DNA from 3 places in the Streptomyces sp. NBC_01294 genome. Region 2 is predicted to be linked to each of the others. Evidence: riboswitches for the same ligand, from Rfam matches in the RefSeq annotation. Region 2 holds a riboswitch; each other region holds the start of a gene.

Region 1 (3,267 bases), 900 kb from region 2:
CCCCGATCGCCGCGTACGAGCCGATGGTCTTGAGTTTCGTCGTCGTCGCTGCCACGGGAGACATCCTTCACTCCCGTAACCAACCTACGCCAACGTAATGAGGGGTTGACGGGCCGTGATCTATACCACCCGGGGGATAAGGAATATGTACACGTGAGGCCGGGACCCCCCTCGGGTCCCGGCCTCACACGTGTTCGTGCTCCGGCGGCGGGTGCCGTCAGATGGTCACGCCCTTCGAGCGGAGGTAGCTCACCGGGTCGATGTCCGAGCCGTACGACGGGCCCGTGCGGATCTCGAAGTGGAGGTGCGGGCCGGTCGAGTTGCCGGTCGAGCCGGAGAGGCCGAGGCTCTGGCCGGCGGTGACGCTCTGGCCGGCCGAGACGGCGAGCGAGGACAGGTGGGCGTACTGGGAGTACTTGCCGTCCGCGTGCTGGATGACGACCTCGTTGCCGTACGAGCCGGCCCAGCCGGAGGAGACGACGGTGCCCGCGCCGACGGCCTTGACCGTGGTGCCGGCGCGCGCGATGAAGTCGACTCCGGTGTGGTAGCCGGAGGACCACATGCTGCCCGCGACCTTGTAGTTCGTGGAGATGCCGCCGCCCAGCGGGGCCACGAAGCCGGAGGCCGACTGCTGCTCGGCGGGCGCCTCGGGGGCGGACTCCGGCTGCGCCGGGGCGGCCTGCTCGGCCTGCTCCGGAGCCTGCTCCGCCGCGGCCTTCGGGGCCGGCCGCGGCGCGGCCTCGGGGGCGGCCTCGACCGGAGCCGCCTGGCCCCGGCCACCGAGGGTCAGCTTCAGACCCGGGTGGATCAGCGACGGGTCGGTGCCGACCGCCTCGCGGTTGTCGGCGTACAGGTCCTCCCAGCCGCCGGACAGGTTGCGCTCTTCGGCGATCTTGGAGAGGCAGTCGCCCGGCAGGACCGTGTAGACGGCCGGCGCGGCCTGCACGGCGGCGACGGGCGCCGCCTTCAGCGAGGCCGGAACCTGCGGGGCCACCGCGGGAGCCACCGCGGTCGCGGCGGCCGGGGCCCCGGCCGCCTGGGCGCCGGCGGCGCCCATCAGCGGCAGCGCGAGGGCCGCGCCGCCGGTGCCGGCGAAGGCGATACCGCGAGAAAGGGAAAGGGACTTGGGACGGCGGTGCTTACCCTTTGCAGGCATGTCGAATTCCTCTCCGGCGCCTGCGAGGTGAGCTGTCGGGTTCGGACTGGAGATGTCCGGCTGTACATGTACGAGGCATGTACGGCTGCACCCCGAGCGATCCCGTCGAAAAGATCTCCGGGACAGCGGCTTACCTGGTTCCCCCGCTCCTGCCGCGCGAAATGGTCGAGTGCGGTTTCCCGGGAGGCGGCAGGATTAGGCGGTCCACCCGGATCGATCGCGAAGGTAATCCCTGGGGACCGCGGGTAACAAGCCATGAATTCCCTGACGGAATAACAGGGGTGAGGGAACGACGGAATTTACGTCACCCTGCGTCCATTCCCCACCGGCAACAGCCCCTGCGACCGGGCGATTCGGCTTTCGTGATCAGGCACTCACGGTCACCGTATGATCTGGCTCACGGGGACGCCCCCGATCTCGCCTCCGGATATGGCAAGTTGGCGTCAAACAGCTCAATTCGGACAGAAGTCTCAACGTGATACGAAGGAGTCCCCGTGACCCAGCAGATACAGGAGCCGGAGCTGACCGGAGTGCGCAATTTCCGCGATGTGGGCGGATTGCCGACTTCTGATGGACGAAGGGTCAAGACGGGACGACTGTTCCGAAGCGGACATCTAGCACATGCCACCGAAACCGATGCAGAATTTCTCGGTTCGCTCGGCCTCCACACCATCTTCGATTTCCGCAACGGCGCCGACCACGCGCTGGAGGGCCCGGACGTCGAGCTGCCCGGCGTACGGAACGTGAACATCCCGCTCTCGGACCCGGCCGACGGCCGGGAGTTCTGGAGGCTCGTCCGCGAGGGGGACCTCGAACAGCTGCGCTCGATCCTGGGCGACGGCAAGGCCGCGGCCCGGATGGCGAACTCCTACCGCGGGATCATCGAGCAGCGCACCGCCGAGCACAGCCGGGTCGTGCACGCCCTGGCGCAGGACAGCGTCCCCGCCCTCATGCACTGCGCGGCCGGCAAGGACCGGGCTGGCCTCTCGATCGCCGTCACCCTGCTCGCTCTGGGGGTCGAGCGCGAGGCGATCGTGACGGACTACCTGGAGTCGAACGCCCCGCACCGCCGCTACCGGGTCCGCCGCAGCGGCGAGTCGGCCGAGGCCCGCTCCCCCGAGGTGATGGAGCTGCTCGCGCCGCTCTTCGACGCCCGCGCCGAGTACCTGCTCGCGGCCTTCGACACCATCGACACCCTCTGGGGCGGCGTGGACCGCTATCTGGCGGAGGGCCTCGGGCTGGAGCCCGAGACCCTCGACCGGCTGCGGGACCGGCTCCTGTCCTAGTCCGCCCGGAGCGGGCCGTCAGCGCTGGGCGACGGCCTGCTTCACCAGCGTCCTGCCGAAGTCCCACATCAGCCCGGACCCGCCGTGCGCCTCGTCCATGACCTCGCGGAAGGCGCCGACGAACCGGTCCACGTCCGCCTCGTCCACGACCAGCGGCGGAATCAGCTTGATGACTTCCAGATGGTCCCCGGAGACCTGGGTGAGGATCCGGTGCTTCTGGAGCAGCGGCACCACGACCATCTGCGCGAAGAGCCCCTTGCGGGCCGCCTGCAGCACGGTCCACCGGCTGCGCAGCCCCAGCGAGGAGGGCCGGCCGAACTCGATGCCGATCATCAGGCCGCGCCCGCGCACCTCGTGCAGCAGCTCGTACTCGTCCACCAGGGCCGCGAGCCGCCCGCGCAGCAGGTCGCCCATCGCCCGGGCCCGGGCCACGAGCCCCTCGTCGTCCATGACCGACAGGACGGCCAGCCCGGCCGCCATCGCCTGCGCGTTGGACCCGAAGCTCGCGGAGTGCACGAGCACCCGGTCCATCGACGAGTAGACCTTCTTGAAGATCCAGTCCTTGCCCAGGGTCGCGCCGACCGGCACGTAGCCGCCCGACAGCGCCTTGGCCACGCACACGAGGTCCGGCTCCACTCCCGGCTCGTGCTGGTACGCGTAGAAGTCGCCGGTTCGCCCCAGGCCGGTCTGCACCTCGTCCGCGATCAGCAGCGCCTTGTTCCGGTGCAGCATTTCCTGCGCGGCGAGCAGGAATCCGGGCGGGGCGGCGAGCACCCCCTTGCCCTGGATCGGTTCGACGACCAGGGCCGCCACGTCCCCGCGCTT
Region 2 (3,267 bases):
CGGTGGCCGGGCGCGCCGACGAACTGTGCCGCTTCGCGGTGCTGTTCGGCGACCCGCAGCTGGCGCTGACCGCCGTCCGGCGCGTCCTCGACGTCACCGCCGAGGAGGTGCAGGCCGTGGCCGCGGCCCGACTGCGCCCGGACAACCGCGCGGTGCTCGTCTACGAGCCCATTGCCGCAGACGAGGGCGATGAGCCCAACCAGGACGACGAGAACGAGGGGGCGGAGCAGTGAGCGACACCGCAGCCGTCACGATGACCTTCCACCCGCGTCCGCAGGCCGGCGAGCCGCAGCCGTGGGCCTTCCCGGCCCCCGACCGTGGGGAGCTGTCCAACGGGCTGACCCTGCTGCGCTGCCACCGGCCGGGCCAGCAGGTGATCGCGGTCGAGGTCAACCTCGCCGCCCCGCTCGACGCGGAGCCCGAGGGCCTGGACGGTGTGGCGACCATCATGGCGCGCGCGCTCTCCGAGGGCACCGACAAGCACTCCGCCGAGGAGTTCGCGGCCGAGCTGGAGCGCTGCGGCGCCACCCTCGACGCGCACGCCGACCACCCGGGCATCCGGGTCTCCCTGGAGGTCCCGGCCTCCCGGCTGCCCAAGGCGCTGGGCCTGCTCGCCGAGGCGCTGCGCGCCCCGGCGTTCGCCGACTCCGAGGTCGACCGGCTGGTGCGCAACCGGCTCGACGAGATCCCGCACGAGCTGGCCAACCCGCAGCGCCGCGCCGCCAAGCAGCTCTCCAAGGAGCTCTTCCCGGCCTCCCTGCGCATGTCCCGGCCGCGCCAGGGCACCGAGGAGACGGTCGTCCGGATCGACTCCGCCGCCGTACGCGCCTTCTACGAGGCCCACGTACGCCCCGCCACGGCCACCGCGGTGGTCGTCGGGGACCTGACCGGCATCGACCTGGACGCCGTGCTGGCGGACACCCTGGGCACCTGGACGGGCAACACCGCCGAGGCGCTCCCCGTGCCGCCGGTGACCGCCGACGACACGGGCCGCGTGGTCATCGTGGACCGGCCCGGAGCGGTCCAGACGCAGCTGCTGATCGGCCGGATCGGGGCGGACCGCCACGACCGGGTCTGGGCGGCCCAGGTGCTGGGCACGTACTGCCTGGGCGGCACCCTCACCTCGCGCCTGGACAAGGTGCTGCGCGAGGAGAAGGGGTACACCTACGGCGTGCGCGCCTTCGGCCAGGTGATGCGCTCCACCGCGGACGGCAAGGGCGCCTCGATGCTCGCCATCAGCGGCTCGGTGGACACCCCCAACACGGGGCCGGCGCTGGACGACCTCTGGAAGGTGCTGCGCACCCTCGCGGAGGGCGGTCTGACCGATGCCGAACGCGACGTGGCCGTGCAGAACTTGGTGGGCGTGGCCCCGCTGAAGTTCGAGACGGCGGCCTCGGTCGCCGGCACGCTCGCCGACCAGGTCGAGCAGGAACTGCCGGACGACTACCAGGCGCAGTTGTACGCGCAGCTCGCCGAAACCGGCACGGTGGAGGCCACTTCGGCGGTCGTGAAGGCCTTCCCCGCGGACCGGCTGGTGACGGTCCTGGTGGGCGACGCGGCGCTGATCGAGGAGCCGGTGCGGGCGCTCGGGATCGGTGACGTGACCGTCGTCGCCAACTGACGGCCGGATGACCGTCAACTGACGACCATTTGACGGGTATGTGTAAGGGGCTCTGGCGGCTTGTCCGCCGGAGCCCCTTTTGTCCGTTTAGTGGTGAGGTTGCTTTTATGTGGTGTGGCGTACGCAACAAAAAGGCGTGTCTGTTTGGCGATTGACTGATGATCCGCCTAGCGTCGGCCGTGCTGTCCGTCAGTTGTGCCCGCCGCACCCGCGGCACCGGGCAGCGATCGCCGAGTCCCCGTCAGGCGCGAGCCTGGGGAGCCGGGGACCCACATGAGTCCCTGGGGTGAATCGGACCCCCTCGCAAGAGGAGGCCCGTAGGAGACCTTCCTGCTCCGAACCCGTCAGCTAACCCGGTAGGCGAGAAGGAAGGAAAGGATCAAACCCTTCATGGCGTTTGGCAGTCGTCCCGCTGGCTCCGGTAAGCACCGTGGTTCCAGCCGTCTGAGCCGCAAGACCGCCGGTTACGCCGGTATAGCCGCGATCGCCACCACGGGTGTCGTCGGCTCCCTCGCCGCCCCGGCCTTCGCCGCGGACAACCACAGCAGCTCCGCCCCGGAGAACGGGCTGGGTGCCGTGGTCGTCGCCGAGGACCTCGCGGGCGACCTCGCCGAGCAGGCCGAGTCCCAGGAGCGCGTGGCCGACCAGGCCGCCGCCAAGGCGCAGGCCGAGGCCGAGGCCAAGCAGAAGGCCGCCGAGTCCAAGCGCCTCGCCGAGGCCAAGGCGAAGGCCGAGCGCGACGCCGCCGAGCGTGCGGCCCGCGAGGAGGAGCGCAAGCGCCTCAACACCTTCGTCTCGCCGCTCGACGCCTCGTACGTCAGCACCCAGTACAAGGCGGGCGGCGGCATGTGGTCCTCCGGCAGCCACACGGGCATCGACTTCCACGCCGCCTCCGGCACGTCGGTCCACGCCGTGGGCGTCGGCACCGTCGTCGAGGCCGGCTGGGGTGGCGCGTACGGCAACAACGTCGTCATCAAGCACAACGACGGTACGTACACCCAGTACGGGCACATGTCCTCGCTGAGCGTCTCCGTCGGCCAGCAGGTCACCCCGGGCCAGCAGATCGGCCTGTCGGGCTCCACGGGCAACTCCAGCGGCCCGCACCTGCACTTCGAGGCCCGCACGGGCTCGCAGTACGGCTCGGACATCGACCCGATCGCCTACCTGCGCTCGCACGGCGTCAGCCTCTGACCCCGTCCCGCACCGCTTCACCGAAGACCCCGGCTCCCCGAGCCGGGGTCTTCGTGTTGCGTCCCGTGTTGCGTCCCGTGTTGCGTCCCGTGTTGCGTCCCGTGTTGCGTCCCCGTGCAAATGTTTCGTATTTCCGGCCGCTCTCGGAAATTATCGTGTGTTGCAATAGAGTCGCAGCGCACGCATGTGCGTGCAAGGAGACTGGCAGTCGGAAATAGGCGGAGGTTCGGTCTTGCGTATTCCTGCGCACGCGGTATGCACAGCAATCCGCGACGACATCGTCTCCGGGGTGTTCGAACCGGGCAGTCGGCTGACCGAGGAGGTGCTGGCCCGCCGGTACGGAGTCTCGCGCGTCCCGGTCCGCGAGGCGCTGCGGACCCTGGAGTCCGAGGGGTTCGTGACCACGCGCCGCCATGCGGGGGCCTGCGTGGCCGAGCCGACCGAGCAGGAGGCCG
Region 3 (3,267 bases), 2.8 Mb from region 2:
GTGGCCGCTGTGCGCGACCTCGGCCGGACTGGACCGGCAGGGTCCCCCCGCACAGGTGGACCCCGGTCTCCCCGGCGGGCAGAGCACCCTCGGCCCCACGCCGTCGCGCCCCGACGACACCGTGCCCACCACCGGGGGCGGCAAGCCCTCCACGGACTACGGCGCTCCGACCCCGGCGGTCCCGAGCCCGTCCGGCACCCCCTTCCTGATCCCCGACGCCCCGTCGATCGGACTGCCCGTCATGCCGGCGCCGGACGTCCCGACGACGCCGCCCGCGGTTCCGACCCTTCCGGGCGACCCGGGCACGCCCCCGGCGACCCCCGGCGGCGACCCGACGGTCCCGGTCCTCCCGGTGGACCCGACCTCGCCCGCGACGCCGCCCGCGACCCCGGGCCTGCCCCCGGTCGACACGACGGCCCCTGCGACCCCGGGCGCCACTCCCGCCGAGGGCAGCGGCAAGCACCGAGGTGCTCCCGCCCCCGAGGCGCACGGCGTGACTGACGGCGCGCCGAACCCCACCTACACGGTCAAGGAGGGCGACAGCCTGACCGCCATCGCGTCTGCCAAGGGCGTCAAGGGCGGCTGGAACGGTCTCTACGAGGCCAACGAGCAGGTCATCGGCGAGGACGCCGATCTGATCAAGCCCGGCCAGAACCTGGATCTAACCGTGTAATAGGGACAGTTCAGTCGTCCGGTAAGAGTTGAATGTCGGTTTTCGGCAAGTGAGACATGTGTCTCTCTCGGTCAACTGGCGTGTCCCACCTGGGGGCTTCCGCAAACCCCGCCCTCACCTGCGCAAATGTCCTTGAGGAGAGCGCAAGTAGGGGCCCTCTCTCCCCGATGTTCCTCGTTGAACATCGGGGAGAGACCTGTCTACCTTCTGAATCGCCCGCCACCGCGGGCTCCTTCGACCGCATCGCCGAATCCTGCCGGCGGCCGGAGGGAACAGTCGTCGCGTCAAGCGCCGAAGGCAGGAGCGGGGGAACCAAGGTAAGTGCCGGGAGCGGCCGTTGAGAGACGGTCACGCCACCGGCTAGGGGTTAAGACGTGCGCTAGGTCGCACGGCCGGGCAACTCACTCGCCCGAACCCGACAGCTCACCTCGTAGGCGTCGGTGAGGAGAATCTCCATGCTGCTTTCCGGCAAGGGCAAGCACCGCCGCGGTTCCAAGGCCGTCCGCATCGTCACGCTCGCCGGTGTCGCCGGTGTGGCCGTCGCCGCTCCTCTGATGGCCGCGGGCACCGCCAGCGCCGCCACCGCCTCGGAGTGGGACAAGGTCGCCCAGTGCGAGTCCGGTGGCAACTGGGCCATCAACACGGGCAACGGCTACTACGGCGGTCTGCAGTTCTCGTCCTCCACGTGGGCCGGGTTCGGCGGCAAGTCGTACGCCCCGCAGGCCAACCAGGCCTCGAAGGCCCAGCAGATAGCCGTCGCGGAGAAGGTCCTCAAGGTCCAGGGCAAGGGCGCCTGGCCGCACTGCGGCAAGGGTCTGTCGAACTCCTCGTCCACCGGTGGCGGCGACACCACGACGCCGACCAAGCCGAAGAAGACCGAGACCAAGAAGACCGAGACGAAGAAGACCGAGACCAAGGCCACGCCGAAGAAGGAGACCAAGCGCCCCGAGGCGCCGGTCACCCGCTCCGAGCGCGCCGAGGCTCCGGTCGCGCCGAAGACCGGCAACGGCTCGTACGAGGTCAAGTCCGGCGACACCCTGGGCACCATCGCCGAGGCCAACGGCGTCAAGGGCGGCTGGGAGAAGCTCTTCGAGCTGAACAAGGACATCGTCTCGGACGCCGACCTGATCTACCCCGGTCAGAAGCTGAAGCTCAGCTGAACACTGCGGCCATAGCCGCAGAAATGTGCACGAAGCACAGGTTTCCCACCGCCCGGCGCGTCTTCCCCTCACGCGCCGGGCGGTGGTGTGTGCGGTGCGCGCCACCGGCCGAGGGCCGGTGATCAAGAGACGTATGTCCCGGAAGAGGGGTATTCGGTCCCTTTTTCGTCCCAGGGGCCGGGCGGTCGGCCGGTCGAGTCCCCGGATCCGGTTAGGCTCTAGGCGGCAAGGCCATCCCACGGCCTGACACGCCACCGCACACTCAGCGTCACATCCCAGAAGGAGATGCTCGTGCCGTCCATCGACGTCGTCGTAGCCCGGGAAATCCTGGACTCCCGAGGCAACCCCACGGTCGAGGTCGAGGTGGGCCTCGACGATGGCAGCACCGGCCGTGCTGCAGTTCCGTCCGGCGCCTCCACCGGTGCATTCGAGGCCATCGAGCTGCGTGACGGTGACCCCAACCGTTACTTCGGCAAGGGTGTCGAGAAGGCCGTCCTCGCCGTCATCGAGCAGATCGGCCCGGAGCTCGTCGGCTACGACGCCACCGAGCAGCGCCTGATCGACCAGGCCATGTTCGACCTGGACGCCACCGACAACAAGGGCTCGCTCGGCGCCAACGCCATCCTCGGCGTCTCCCTCGCCGTCGCGCACGCCGCGTCCGAGGCCTCGGACCTTCCGCTCTTCCGCTACCTCGGCGGTCCGAACGCGCACCTGCTGCCCGTTCCGATGATGAACATCCTCAACGGTGGGTCGCACGCCGACTCCAACGTGGACATCCAGGAGTTCATGATCGCCCCGATCGGCGCGGAGTCCTTCTCCGAGGCGCTGCGCTGGGGTGCCGAGGTCTACCACACCCTCAAGAAGGTCCTGCACACCAAGGGCCTGTCCACCGGTCTCGGTGACGAGGGCGGCTTCGCCCCGAACCTGGAGTCCAACCGCGCCGCGCTCGACCTCATCGTCGAGGCCATCAAGCAGGCCGGCTACGTCCCGGGCAAGGACATCGCGCTCGCGCTCGACGTCGCCGCGTCCGAGTTCTACAAGGACGGCAAGTACGAGTTCGAGGGCCAGTCCCGCTCGGCCGCCGAGATGACCGAGTACTACGAGGAGCTCGTCTCCGCGTACCCGATGGTCTCCATCGAGGACCCGCTGTACGAGGACGACTGGGCCGGCTGGAAGACCCTCACCGACAAGCTGGGCGCCAAGGTCCAGATCGTCGGCGACGACCTCTTCGTCACCAACCCGGAGCGTCTGGCCCGCGGCATCGAGGAGGGCTCCGCGAACGCCCTGCTCGTGAAGGTGAACCAGATCGGTTCGCTGACCGAGACCCTGGACGCCGTCGAGATGGCCCAGCGCAACGGCTTCAAGTGCATGATGTCGCACCGTTCCGGTGAGACCGAGGACGTCACCATCGCCGACCTCGCCGTCGCCGTGAAC

The links. A riboswitch is a leader RNA that binds a small molecule or an ion and turns the genes downstream of it on or off. The one in region 2 is predicted to bind cyclic di-AMP.
Region 1: it holds a riboswitch for cyclic di-AMP, as region 2 does, so the genes downstream of both, OG534_RS05475 (LysM peptidoglycan-binding domain-containing M23 family metallopeptidase) here and OG534_RS09185 (M23 family metallopeptidase) in region 2, are expected to answer to the same signal.
Region 3: it holds a riboswitch for cyclic di-AMP, as region 2 does, so the genes downstream of both, OG534_RS22035 (transglycosylase family protein) here and OG534_RS09185 (M23 family metallopeptidase) in region 2, are expected to answer to the same signal.

Annotation. Positions count from the first base shown of each region.
Region 1 covers NZ_CP108423.1:1,173,080-1,176,346, forward strand. The annotation lists gene OG534_RS05470 (SGNH/GDSL hydrolase family protein) at 1-55, opposite strand, end outside; gene OG534_RS05475 (LysM peptidoglycan-binding domain-containing M23 family metallopeptidase) at 218-1,156, opposite strand; cyclic di-AMP (ydaO/yuaA leader) riboswitch at 1,159-1,334, opposite strand; gene OG534_RS05480 (tyrosine-protein phosphatase) at 1,651-2,442, shown strand; gene OG534_RS05485 (aspartate aminotransferase family protein) at 2,461-3,267, opposite strand, start outside.
Region 2 covers NZ_CP108423.1:2,070,536-2,073,802, reverse strand. The annotation lists gene OG534_RS09195 (M16 family metallopeptidase) at 1-233, shown strand, start outside; gene OG534_RS09190 (M16 family metallopeptidase) at 254-1,621, shown strand; cyclic di-AMP (ydaO/yuaA leader) riboswitch at 1,840-1,998, shown strand; gene OG534_RS09185 (M23 family metallopeptidase) at 2,012-2,812, shown strand; gene OG534_RS09180 (GntR family transcriptional regulator) at 3,045-3,267, shown strand, end outside.
Region 3 covers NZ_CP108423.1:4,853,963-4,857,229, forward strand. The annotation lists gene OG534_RS22030 (transglycosylase family protein) at 1-673, shown strand, start outside; cyclic di-AMP (ydaO/yuaA leader) riboswitch at 953-1,125, shown strand; gene OG534_RS22035 (transglycosylase family protein) at 1,129-1,833, shown strand; gene eno (phosphopyruvate hydratase) at 2,119-3,267, shown strand, end outside.